DNA from 3 places in the Labrys sp. E2SS-1L genome. Region 2 is predicted to be linked to each of the others. Evidence: riboswitches for the same ligand, from Rfam matches in the RefSeq annotation. Region 2 holds a riboswitch; each other region holds the start of a gene.
The links. A riboswitch is a leader RNA that binds a small molecule or an ion and turns the genes downstream of it on or off. The one in region 2 is predicted to bind cobalamin.
Positions count from the first base shown of each region.

Region 1: linked by a shared signal. The riboswitch ahead of bluB (5,6-dimethylbenzimidazole synthase) and the one ahead of metE (5-methyltetrahydropteroyltriglutamate--homocysteine S-methyltransferase) in region 2 are both predicted to bind cobalamin.
Region 3: linked by a shared signal. The riboswitch ahead of ACIGJE_RS01745 (CbtB domain-containing protein) and the one ahead of metE (5-methyltetrahydropteroyltriglutamate--homocysteine S-methyltransferase) in region 2 are both predicted to bind cobalamin.

Region 1 covers NZ_CP172712.1:2,096,959-2,101,164, forward strand. Annotated here, with positions in the region: gene ACIGJE_RS09705 (ATP-binding cassette domain-containing protein) at 1-290, opposite strand, end outside; gene ACIGJE_RS09710 (ABC transporter substrate-binding protein) at 575-1,516, opposite strand; gene ACIGJE_RS09715 (cupin domain-containing protein) at 1,654-2,274, opposite strand; cobalamin riboswitch at 2,412-2,592, shown strand; gene bluB (5,6-dimethylbenzimidazole synthase) at 2,636-3,373, shown strand; gene ACIGJE_RS09725 (TerB family tellurite resistance protein) at 3,442-4,077, shown strand; gene ACIGJE_RS09730 (hypothetical protein) at 4,070-4,206, opposite strand, start outside.
Region 2 covers NZ_CP172712.1:3,096,732-3,100,937, reverse strand. Annotated here, with positions in the region: gene ACIGJE_RS14280 (TonB-dependent receptor plug domain-containing protein) at 1-1,252, opposite strand, end outside; cobalamin riboswitch at 1,366-1,560, opposite strand; cobalamin riboswitch at 1,652-1,849, shown strand; gene metE (5-methyltetrahydropteroyltriglutamate--homocysteine S-methyltransferase) at 2,114-4,206, shown strand, end outside.
Region 3 covers NZ_CP172712.1:387,965-392,170, forward strand. Annotated here, with positions in the region: gene ACIGJE_RS01735 (UDP-glucose dehydrogenase family protein) at 142-1,458, opposite strand; gene ACIGJE_RS01740 (histidine phosphatase family protein) at 1,576-2,130, opposite strand; cobalamin riboswitch at 2,168-2,314, shown strand; gene ACIGJE_RS01745 (CbtB domain-containing protein) at 2,345-2,557, shown strand; gene ACIGJE_RS01750 (CbtA family protein) at 2,576-3,346, shown strand; gene ACIGJE_RS01755 (J domain-containing protein) at 3,817-4,206, shown strand, end outside.

The DNA.
Region 1 (4,206 bases), 1.0 Mb from region 2:
TCGCACAGCGAAAGGTCCTGATAGACCATCTCCACCCGCGCGGCGCGGGCATCGGCGGGGGAGGCGAAGGATTGTACCTTGCCGTCGATCTCGATCGTGCCGGAGTCGGGGATCACGGCGCCCGAGAGCACCTTGCTCAGGGTCGACTTGCCGGCACCGTTGTCGCCGACCAGTCCCAGCACCTCGCCGGGCCTGAGCATCAGCGATACGTCGTCCAGGGTCTGGATCGTGTTGTATCGCTTGGAGATACCGGTCATCTTGACGCGGTAGGGTTCGCCACTGTCCATCATGGTTCCGCCTGGCAATGAAAAGTCTGTCCCGAGGCTTCGGGAATGAGACTTCACAAATCTCGAAAGCTCGCGCTGCCCCTCACCTTACCTCTCCCCGTAAGAACGGGGCGAGGGGGCGCAAGCGTTGTGATCGATTCTTGAGCCCTGTCATCTCGCCCAACGGTTGGGCGAGATGAGATCTTTTCGGTATGAAATGCGCGATCGAAGTCCCCTCGCCCCGTTCTTACGGGGAGAGGTAAGGTGAGGGGCAGCGCGACCTTAATCAGGAAATCGCCGTCGGCCCGTTACTTGAACATGCCCCGGAACTTGTCGACGTTCTCCTTGGTGACGATCGTCACGGGAACGTTGATGATCGGCTCGATCTTCTCGCCCTTCTTGAGCTTGGTCAGGGCTTCCACCGCAGCCTTGCCTTCGCCGGCCGGGTCCTGCTGGATCACGCCGGTCACCCAGCCCTGGTCGATGCCTTCGATGGCCTGCTTGGTCAGGTCCCAGCCGAAGACCTTGACGCCGTCGGTGCGCCCCTGGCTGGTCACGGCGGAGACGGTGCCGAGCAGGGCGGGCTCGCCGGTGGCGTAGAGCGTGGTCATGTCGGGGTTGGCCGTCATCAGGTTCTCGGCGGCACTCAGCGCCACGTCCTGCACGTTCTGGCCGTCGACGGTGTCGAGGAAGGTGACCTTGAGGCCGCTGGCCGTCACCGCCTTCTTGAAGCCGTCCAGCCGCTGGTTCTGGATGTAGGAATTGAGGGCGCCGACCACGCCGATCTTGGCGGTGCCATTCAGCTTGGCCTTGACGTAGTCGGCATAGAACTTGCCGATGTCCTCGCCCGCCTTGAGATTGTCGACGCCGACGAAGGAGACATTGTCGCCGTCGGGAATCTGGGCATCGATGGCGATGACGGGGATGCCGGCCTTCTTGGCGGCGGTGATGGCGGGCTTCACGCCATTGACGTCGATGGCGATCAGGATGATGCCGTCGACCTTCTGGGTGATGTAGTTCTCGATCGCGTCGTTCTGGGCGCTTGGAACATTGTTGGCGTTGAAGATGACGAGCTTGGCGCCGGCCGCCTTGGCGGCGGCTTCAGCGCCTTCGTTGATCTGGTTGAAGAACAGGGCCTGCTGGTTGATGGTGACCAGGGCGAAAGTGTCGGCCGAAGCGGACACCGATCCGAGGGACAGCGCCAGGGCTGCCGCCGCCGCGCAGCCGGCGAGATATTTTGAAAGCCGCATTTCAATTCCCTTCATGGATGGCCCGTGCCGGGCTCATTCTCAGTTCTGACATCCGCATCATTCAAGAGACTTGAATTCATGTCAAGTTACTTGAATGGCGGTTTCGGGGATTCTTGAAACGCCGACGGCGTAAAGCCTCAGAAGGTGGCGGGCGTGTTGACCCAGAAGATGCTGGCGCGCTCGGTTCCGGTGTTGCGATACCAGTGCGGCAGTTCCGACTTGAACACGAAGGTATCGCCGGCGGAGAGCTTGAAGGTGCGCTCGCCGACCATCAGCTCCACGGTTCCGGCCAGCACATAGCCGACTTCCTCGCCCTGGTGCTGGATCGGCCCGGCGCTCTCGCCGCCGGCCTCGATATGGTGGATGTTGCACTGGAGAAGGTGGCCGGGCGAATAGGGAATCACCCGTTCCAGCGAAATGCCTTCGCCGCGCCGGAGCGGGTCCAGCGAGATCAGCGGGCGCGTGCCGGCGCGAAAGACGATGCCCTCTTCGCTATCCGATTCCTCGAACATCCAGCCGATATTGGTGCCGAGCACCTCGACGAGGCGATGCAGCATCGGCAGGGAAGGGGAAGCCTTGCCGTTCTCGATCTTGGACAACAGGCTTTCCGAGCAGTCCGCGGCCGTGGCCAGGGCCTTTAGCGTCAGCCCCCTTGTCTGCCGGGCCAGGCGAAGGCGGGTGCCGAGCCGCACGGGATTGGCCTGTTCCAGGGGATCGGGCTGATCGCCGGCGCGCCGTTTGAGATCGATTTTGTTCATTTCGCGATTGCCAGGATGCGTCATTGCCCGAAAGCCTAGCCGACGATTCTAGGCCACAAGCCTGCACCCTGTCCACTTCGCCGCTGGCAGCTCGGCATCGGCGCCCCAAACGGCTGGGCAGCCGGCACCTGCCATGCTACACCCGCAAGACCTTCGGTGCCCGCTTGCGGGAGAATCGGGAACGCGGTTTGAAGCCGCGACGTGCCCAACGCTGTAAGGGGGACTATCCGGGCAGGTTTCAGGCCACTCGTTCTGCGGGGAAGGCGTCCGGATGGGTGGATCCCGAGTCAGAAGACCGGCCGGAGGCGATAGATCGGCGTGCGCGGACGGCGCGGCGATTGCCATCGCAAGGGGAATGACGATGGACCCATCCAACGAGGCGCTCGCGCCCTCGGGGCCGTTTTCGCCGGCCGAACGTGAAGCCGTCTATCGCGCTATCTTCACCCGGCGGGACGTTCGCAGCCAGTTCAGCCCGCAGCCTGTGCCGGATGATGTCCTCGCCCGCATCCTCACGGCCGGGCATCACGCGCCCTCGGTCGGCTTCATGCAGCCCTGGAGTTTTCTCGTGCTGCGCTGCCCCGAAACCCGGCGCAAGGTGCAGGCTCTGTTCGAGGAAGCCAATGCCGAGGCCGTGGCAATGTTCCCGCCTGAAAAGCAGGCGCAATATCGCGCGCTGAAGCTGGAAGGCATCATCGATGCCCCGGTCAATCTGTGCATCACCTGCGATCCCGACCGCGCCGGCCCGGTGGTGCTTGGCCGCACCCATGACATGGCGATGGACCGCTATTCCACCGTCTGCGCGGTGCAGAATATCTGGCTGGCTGCACGGGCCGAGGGGGTCGGGGTCGGCTGGGTCAGTATCGTCGATCCGGCGCGCCTGCGTGAGGCGCTGGGCATTCCCGCGCGGGTGGTGCCGGTCGCCTATCTGTGCCTGGGCTATGTGCACGAAGCCTATGCCCGGCCCGAACTGGAGGTGAAGGGCTGGCGCCAGCGCCTGCCGCCGGAGGCTGTGCTGAGCTTCGACGGCTGGGACGGCCGGCAGCCCGGCCATCCCTTGCTCGCCGCCATGCGGGCCGCTATGGGAGATGCAGCTTCATAGAGCAAAGCACAAAATGCTTTGGGGTGGCCGGCGCAGATATGCGCCGTCCCGATCGGATGATACGGGCGATGGATTTCCTGCGTAAGAATGCGATCTGGATCATTGCTCTGCTGATCACCAGCCTGGTCCTGCTGGAGGGGCCGAGGGCGATCCTGATCGGAGCGTTCGTGGCCGCCGTCGTCGGCCTGTTCTGGCTGTTGCGCGGCAAGGCCCGCAAGCCGGCGGCAGCACGCCGGCTCGAGGCCGTCCCGAAGGTGGTTCCCCTCCCGCTCGACCGGGGTGCCGACACGGTCCGGCCTCAGGCGCTGGAGCGTGTCTCGCTCAAGGCCATCGATGATCCCAGGCTCGCTGCCGTCGTCCTGATGATCCAGCTCGTCCGCACCAATGGGTTGCTGACCCGGGCCGAACGGGACACCATCCTCGCCCTGATGAGCGACCCGCTCGGGATCGGCGACCGCGAGCGTATCTATGAGCAGGCCTTGCAATTGACGGATCGCGGCCGGGTGTTCACGCCGGTTGCCGAGGAATTGGTGCCGCTTTTCCGCGCCCGCCTGTCTTTGCCCGAGCGCCAGCAGCTCATCGACATGCTGACCGAGGTCGCCAATGCCTATGGTGAGGCCAGCGATTTGCAGCGCGAGGCGATCGTTCGCCTGAAGCGGCACCTGCTCGCGCCGGATGCCGCAGCCGGGCGCTCGCTCAATTGAAATAGAAGGCGTAGCTCGCGACGTCGCCGCCGAAGATGCGCGTGGCCTGTCCCCAGGCCTCGGCGTCCATCACCTTGCCATTGTCGAGGTAGGGCAGGGCCCCCGGGCCGGTGATCCACAGCACCAGGT
Region 2 (4,206 bases):
TCGCCGCGATGGTATAGGCTGGCGCGATGCGCCAGGTGAGACGGCCGCCAAAATCATCGTTGCGGTCGTAGCGCAGGTTCGAGGTGAGATAGAAATTCTCGAACCAGTTGGACTGAATCTGGGCAAAGACCGCCGAATTGCCGCTGGAGGCGGTAAGATCCTCGGTCTGGAGGCGATAATTTTCTCGTTCCAGCCCGAAAGTGACCTTGTGCGCGTCGGTAAGGGCGATCTCCTGGCGCAGGTCGAACTTCAGGCGCTCGCCGATGCTGGTGGAGGGCGGCGTCATGTTCTCCGGCGAGGGCACGCTGCGGCGGCGATCCCTGAGATAGTCGACACCCAGGACGGTGCGATAGCGCTCGTCGAGCGAGTGCCAGACCACCTCGCCGCGCGTGAGCAGCAGGCCTTCGGTCTGCGAGCTGTGCAGGGCATTCGGTCCGGTGAAGGAATCGCCGGTGAACAGGAGTTTCGAATCCGAATAGCGCGCGATCAGGCTGGCGCTGAGACTGTCGCTGAAATCTGCCCCGAGTCTGGCCGAGTAGACGGTGTTGCCATAGAGATTGCCGATGGCCCGCTGGCCCGGCGGCAGCAGGGCGACCGGCGTCACCGGCGTGTCCGCGGCGCGGAAATGGTCGATGCCGAAGGCATAGTTGAAGATCGAGTGCGAGCCGCTCAGGCCGATGCGCTGGTTGAAGGTGCCGAAGGAACCGCCTTCCAGCAGGGCCGTCAGTTTCGGCGTCCCCGATCCCTTCCTGGAGGTGATGGCGATCACACCGCCGATCGCATCGGCACCATAAAGGCCGCTTTGCGGGCCGCGCAGCACCTCGATCCGCTCGACATCGCCGGCCAGCAATTTGCCGAAATCGAAGGCGCCGTTGGGATTGCCGGGATCGCCGACATCGATGCCGTCGACCAGCACCTTGACGTGATTGGCGTTGGTGCCGCGCATGAAGACCGCGGTCTGGCTGCCCGGGCCGCCCGCCTGCACCACATTGAGGCCGGGCACGGTGGCCAGCACGTCGCTCACCGTGCGGCGCTGCGCCTTCTCGATCTCCTCGGCCGTGACGACCGTGACGGTGCTGCCGAGCTGGTTGGCGGGCGTGGGCGCTCCCGTCACGACGACGGGATCGAGTTCGATCGGTTCTTCGGCGCCTGCCGGCTGCGCCTGGGCGGGAAGGATCGACAAAACGGCAAGGGAGGCAAAAAGCCCAAGCCCGATGGCGGGCAGCTCGGCTACAGGGAAACGGTTGATCACGTCAGACCTCGTCGCGACGTCCAGTGGCCGTCACCGCGAGGAGGCCCGTACCACAGCGTCTACGGACGCGAACGGTTCGGCTTCCATCGGAACACCCCGCCCGATGTCTTCACGCGTGACCACGGCTGACGGCAGGTCTCCTGGCTGGCGGATCGCCGTTTCCTGCCGCCTTCCCGGATCGCGATCCAGTGGCCGTACTGGCAGGAACTCACCGCTCACAGTTGCGGGGGCAGCCGCGCTTCGGGCGTATCCGCCCTCGTCGCGTTCCCATTTGATCCTCGAAAGGAACCGTCCCCTGACGCCGTAGTGGGGTTGGACACCATGGTCAAGCGGCAACGACAAGACATCCTCACATAAACATGTCTTTATATCTTCTCTTGACTTCCGAGACGCCTTGTCGTTTGCTGTCGTGGTCGAGGTTCTTCCATTCTCGCGATGGAAGCTAAGAGGGAAGCCGGTGCGATGCCGGCGCTGCCCCCGCAACTGTAGACGGCGAGAGCCTGCCTCATCATGCCACTGCCTGCTTCACGCGGGTGGGAAGGCTGGCAGGTTCGGTGAGCCGTGAGCCAGGAGACCTGCCCCGACGAACGTAAACGTCCTCGGGCGGGGTGTCCCGGTGGTTGCATGACAGAGCCGGTGTCCCTGGCCGCGTCAGGCGCTCCCGTACGGCCTTTGCCCCCAGTTCTCATGGGGTCTGCCGATGTTCAAGCTTCAAACTGCCATCATGCGTTACGATGCCGTCGATCCGGCTGTCCGACGACGAATGTGTTGCGGCGTGCCCTGACCGCACGCCGCCTCTCCGCCTCGACCAATTCCTTCATCGCGAACCGGGACCGCAAAGGTCACCGGCCGGAGACACGCATGTCCATTCCCATTTCGACGCTCGGCACGCCACGCATCGGCCCACGCCGCGAACTCAAGACGGCCCTGGAGGCCTTCTGGGCCGGAAAGCAGGACGAAACCGCCCTGCTCTCGACGGCAGCCCAGCTGCGCGCCAGCAACTGGGCCCGGCAGAGCCTCCTCGGCGTCACCCATATCCCCTCCAACGACTTTTCGCTCTACGACCAGGTTCTCGACATGAGTGCGACGGCCGGCGTCATTCCCCGCCACTATGGCTGGCAAGGCGGCCCCGTTCCGCTTTCGACCTATTTCGCCATGGCGCGCGGCAGCCAGGGCCGTAACGATCGCGGCCATGACGATCGCGACCATGCGGGCTGCAGCCACGGCGGCCATGGCGGCGGTGTCCCCGCCCTCGAGATGACCAAATGGTTCGACACCAACTATCACTACATGGTCCCCGAATTCCGTCGCGGCCAGGCCTTCGAACTGGCCTCGGCCAAGCCCATCGACGAATTCAGGGAGGCCGCAGCGCTCGGCTTCCATACCCATCCCGTGCTGATCGGGCCGGTGACCTATCTGCTGCTCGGCAAGAGCAAGGATACGGATCTCGATCCTCTCGCCCTTTTGCCAGGGCTCCTGCCCGTCTATGCCGAGATCCTGCGCAGGCTTGCCGCTGAGGGCGCGGACTGGGTGCAGTTCGACGAGCCCTGCCTGGTACTCGATCTCGACGAAAGGACGCGAAAGGCGCTGCGCCACGCCTATGACGTTCTCACCGGCGCCGTCTCCGATCTGAAGATCATGGTCGCGACCTATTTCGGCGGCCTCGGCGACAATCTCGAACTGGCACTCGGCCTGCCCAGCGCAGGCCTGCATCTCGATCTCGTCAGGGCGCCCGCGCAGTTGCGACAGGCGGTCGAACGGGCACCGGCGGACAAGGTGCTGTCGCTGGGCGTGATCGACGGGCGCAATGTCTGGCGGAGCGACCTGACCGCCCTGCTGGATCGCATCGAGCCGGAGGTCGCGGCCCTCGGCACCCACCGCGTCGTCCTCGCCCCGAGCTGTTCCCTGCTCCACGTTCCCTACGATATCGAGGCCGAGAGCGCGTTCGATCCCGAACTCCGCAGCTGGCTGGCCTTCGCCGTCCAGAAGATCGGCGAGCTGAAAACCTTGTCGACAGCCCTGGTCGACGGGCGGCGGGCCGTCGCTGATGAGCTCGCCCAATCGGACGCAGCAGCTGCGGCCCGCCGCGTATCCGCCCGTATACACGATACTGGCGTCGCCGCCCGAATGGCCGAGCTCACACCGGCCATGGGCGAGCGGCAACATCCCTATCCGCTGCGTCGCCGGGCCCAGGAGTGGCTCGGTCTGCCGCCCTTCCCCACCACGACCATCGGCTCCTTCCCGCAGACCGGCGCCGTGCGCAAAGCGCGCGCCGACCATGCCAAGGGCCTGATCGGCGATGCCGATTATTACGACTTCCTGCGCGAGGAGACCAGGCAGGCAATCGCCTGGCAGGAGAAGATCGGCCTCGACGTGCTGGTGCATGGCGAATTCGAACGCAACGACATGGTGCAGTATTTCGGCGAGCAACTGGCCGGCTACGCCTTCACCAAGCATGGCTGGGTCCAGAGCTATGGCTCGCGCTGCGTGCGCCCGCCAATCATCTATGGCGATGTCTCACGTCCTCAGGCCATGACGGTGGAATGGGCACGCTTTGCGCAATCCCTGACCAAGCGCCCGGTCAAGGGCATGCTGACCGGACCGGTCACCATGCTGCAATGGTCCTTCGTGCGGGACGACCTCGAGCGCGAGCAGGTCTGCCGGCAGATCGCCCTCGCCTTGCGCGACGAGGTCGGTGATCTGGAACGGGCCGGTATCCGCATCATCCAGATCGACGAGCCGGCCATTCGCGAAGGCCTGCCGCTCCGGCACGCCGAAAAGGAGGCCTATCTCGCCTGGGCCGTCGCCTGTTTCCGTCTCGCCGCCTCGGGGGTCGACGATGCCACGCAGATCCATACCCATATGTGCTATTCGGAATTCAACGACATCATCCATGCCATTGGCGGCCTGGACGCGGACGTGATCTCGATCGAGACTGCCCGGTCCAGAATGGA
Region 3 (4,206 bases), 2.7 Mb from region 2:
TTGACAGCCGCGTGGCTGCATTCCGGTCGGTGCGAACCGGACATGCTGGCCCTCCCCCCAAACGAGGCGAGGACCTCCCGCTGTCTTCTCAAACCAGTTGCGCCAGCGCCCGGCCGCACGAATATGCGGGGCGTCTTCCGCTCAGGGCGCCGTTCCCTCGCGCCCGATGCTCTCATAGCGGAAGCCGTGCCGCTTCATGTCTTCGAGCCGGTAGATGTTGCGCAGGTCCACGATCACCGGGTGCGTCAGCAGGTTCTTGACCCGCTCGAGGTCGAGCGCCCGGAACTCGTCCCATTCGGTGACGATCACCGCGACATCGGCACCGTCGAGGCAGTCATAGGCGCTGGAGCGATAGTCGACATCGCTCAGAACCTTGTGGGCCTCCTCCATTGCCTGGGGATCATAGGCACGGACCTTGGCTCCCTTGTCCTGCAAGGCGAGCACGATCGGGATCGAGGGGCTGTCGCGCATGTCGTCGGTGTTCGGCTTGAAGGCAAGGCCGAGCAGGGCCACCGTCTTGCCGGCGATATTGCCGTCGAGGGCCGCGATGACGCGGCGTGCCATCGCCGCCTTGCGGGCATCGTTGACCCCGACCACCGCCTCCACGATGCGCAGGGGCACGCCATGCTCCTGGCCGGTGCGCAGCAGTGCCAGCGTATCCTTGGGAAAGCACGAGCCGCCGAAGCCCGGCCCGGCATGCAGGAATTTGGAGCCGATGCGGTTGTCGAGGCCGATGCCGCGCGCCACCTCCTGCACGTTGGCACCGGCCTTCTCGCACAGGTCCGCGATTTCGTTGATGAAGGTGACCTTGGTCGCAAGGAAGGCGTTGGCGGCATATTTGATCAGTTCGGAGGTGCGCCGGGCCGTGAACAGCAGCGGCCCCTGGTTGAGATGGAGCGGGCGATAGACCTCGGCCATCACCTCCTTGGCCCGTTCGTCCTCGGTGCCGACCACGATGCGGTCGGGGCGCTTGAAATCCTCGATCGCCGCCCCTTCGCGCAGGAATTCGGGGTTCGACACCACGCGGACATCGGCGTCGGGCCGGACCTCGCGGATCAGCCGCTCGACCTCGTCCCCAGTGCCGACCGGCACGGTCGACTTGGTCACCACCACCGTGAAGCCCTCGACCGCCGCGGCGATCTCGCGTACCGCGCCATAGACATAGGACAGGTCCGCATGGCCGTCGCCACGGCGCGAGGGCGTGCCGACGGCCAGGAACACCACGGCTGCATCGCGCACGGCGGGGGCGAGCTCGGTGGTGAAGGACAGGCGCTTCTCGCGCACATTGCGCGCCACCAGATCCTCCAGGCCCGGCTCGTAGATCGGCATGCGGCCGGCCAGCAGGCCCTCGATCTTGGCCGGATCCTTGTCGACGCACGTGACGACATGGCCGAAATCGGCGAGGCACGCCCCCGTCACCAGGCCGACATAACCCGTACCGATCATTGCAACGCGCATGACATCAATCCTGTTTGGGCGACTAACCCGCCAGAGGCGTGTCTACAAAAGGCCCGGCGACATGCCAATGACGAAAAAGGAAAAGCAGCTCTGCTGGAAGGCCCAGCCGGAGCGCCTCTATGTCTCCAGCCGCAGCGACCAGCCGCGGGCAGAAGGCCTGAGATCGGCACTCGCCAGCGGAGCGGCCTCGATGCGCCAGAAGGAACGAGGCTCGCTGCCGAGGACATGAATGATCGCCGCGCGCAACACCGAGGCATGGGTGACGGCCAGCGTGAAGCCCTCGAACCGCCCGCCATCGAGCCAGGCGCCGACCCGCGCGATCAGGGCCGCAATGCTCTCTCCGCCATGCGGGCAGGCCTGCGGATCGGTCAGCCACGCTCCAAGCGCTTCGGGCTCGGCGGCGGCCACCGCCTCCAGGCCGAGCCCCGCCCAGCGGCCATGGTCGCATTCGCGCAGTGCCCCGTCGATCTCGGGTTCGAAGCCGAGGGTCTGCGCCGTCTGGCGGGCCCTGAGCGCCGGACTGCTCAGGATGCGGGTCGCCTTGGCAAAACGCCCCTGCAGGTCCCGGGCCGCCTGTGCCCCCCTTGCGTCGAGCGCCTCGTCGAGCGGAAACCCCGCCGCACGCAGTGTGGGCGTCGCGCCATGGCACAGCAGGGTCAGGCGTGGCGTCATGAAGGCATTTCCCCAAGATAAAGTCGCTTCCGGAATATTGACATATCCGTGACTTGGGCTCTTATGGAAGAGCTTTGCCAAGGGTGGGAAGCCGGTGGAATTCCGGCACGGTCGCGCCACTGTGAACGGCGGCGCTGCGGCGTCAATCCGGAAGTCAGACCTCTTCCAAGGCAGCATGACTCGTAACGGGACGCGTAATCCCAAGGAGCTTTTCATGACCACCGCAACTCTGGCACCCGTCGCCCAGCAGCCGATCGCCATCCCGGTCCGCGAGATCCTGCCCTGGGCGCTCTTCACCGTGCTCCTGGCCGTGCTCGCCATCTATTTCGTCGGCGCCGAACAGGGCGCGACCTCGCTGATTCCCGGCGTCTACATCCACGAATTCGTGCATGACGCTCGCCATCTGCTCGGCTTCCCCTGCCACTAGGGCGCTTGGACACACGACATGGTTAGATCGCTTTTGATCCGGGGGATGCTGATCGGCATCCTGGCCGGACTGTTTGCGTCTGGCTTCGCCTGGGTGTTCGGTGAACCCCAGGTCGACGCAGCCATCGCTTTCGAGGAAAGCCACGCATCCGAGCCGGCGCCCGCTCCGACAGCTGCGCCGGCTCCCGGCGCTGCGCAGACGACCGCAGCCCATGAACACGAGGAAGAGCCGGTCAGCCGGCCGGTCCAGGCCAGCTACGGGCTCGTCACAGGCATGGTCGCCTATGGCGCAGCGCTCGGCGGCATCTTCGCCCTGATCTTTGCCTTCGCGCAGGGCCGGATCGGCGGCCTCAGCCCGCGCGCAACCGCCGGATTGATCGCCGTCATCGGCTTCGCCGCCATCATGGTGGTGCCGCAGATCAAATATCCCGCCAATCCACCGGCCGTCGGCAATCCCGACACGATCGGCCTGCGCACCGCCTTCTATTTCGGCTTGATCCTGCTGTCCCTCGTGACGATGGCGGCGGCGCTGGGCACCGCGAACCGGCTCGCCGCCAGCCTCGGCCGCTGGAACGCCAACCTCGTGGGGGTGGCAGCCTATCTGGCGGTGATGGTGGTGGCCATGCATATCCTGCCGACGGTCAACGACATCCCGGCTGATTTTTCGGCCACGGTGTTGTGGAAGTTCCGTATCGCCTCACTCGGCATCCATGCCGTGCTGTGGGCAACGCTGGGGATCGCCTTCGGCATTGCAGCACAGAAACTGCTGCAGGCCCCCGCTCGCCGCTGAAAAGGGGCCGGCCAACCGCGTCAAACGTCGCATTTTTACAACACTGGCCCGATTTCAGGCCGGTTTTCAAAATTTATTTCATTTCGCACTTGCGAAATGAACCGATGAGGATCACTTTAGGGACGTGGCGGATGCGCCTTTGCGCTCCCCCACTGCCCTCCTTGGGCGTTTCCTCCCTAAGACTTGGGCCGCCATTTGGGCGGCCTCTTTCTTTTTCGGGTCAGCGGACCCCATATTTCAAATTCTGCAGCGGCATTTCGCCTCGATTAACCCCAGGGCAAAGCGTGCTCAGCTATGAACGCTTGGTTGCTCTCGCTTTCTGGTTCCAAGCCATTCCCATGGATTGGCTGAAGCGTTTTTGCGATTTGATGTGCTTCGTTCAAGTTACAAAACGCTCTTGCGTCCAAGCTCGCGCTTGCCCATTTGTGTTCACCCTCGCATAGTGTGTCATTATGGATCTGGACTCGCCCTTGTTTGATCGCATCCGGGTGCGCCCAAGGGCCGAAGAGGTCCAGCCGGCGAGCGTACGGCTATGCGAACATGCCGGTTGTCGGAACGCCGGCGAATTTCGCGCGCCCAAGGGGCGCAACCGCGAGGGCCAGTTCTGGCATTTCTGCCTGGAACATGTGCGCGACTACAACAAGACCTACAATTATTTCGCCGGCCTGCCGGACGACTCGGTGAGCGCCTATCAGCGCGATGCCGCCACCGGCCATCGCCCGACCTGGACGATGGGGGTCAATCCCTGGGCCAAGAAGCGCGGCGAAGGGCCGCAACCCGGCCCCGAGATCCATGACGGCTTCGGTTTCTTCGACGAGGATCACGGCTTCCGCCGCCCGCAAGGGACGCCCGAACCCGAG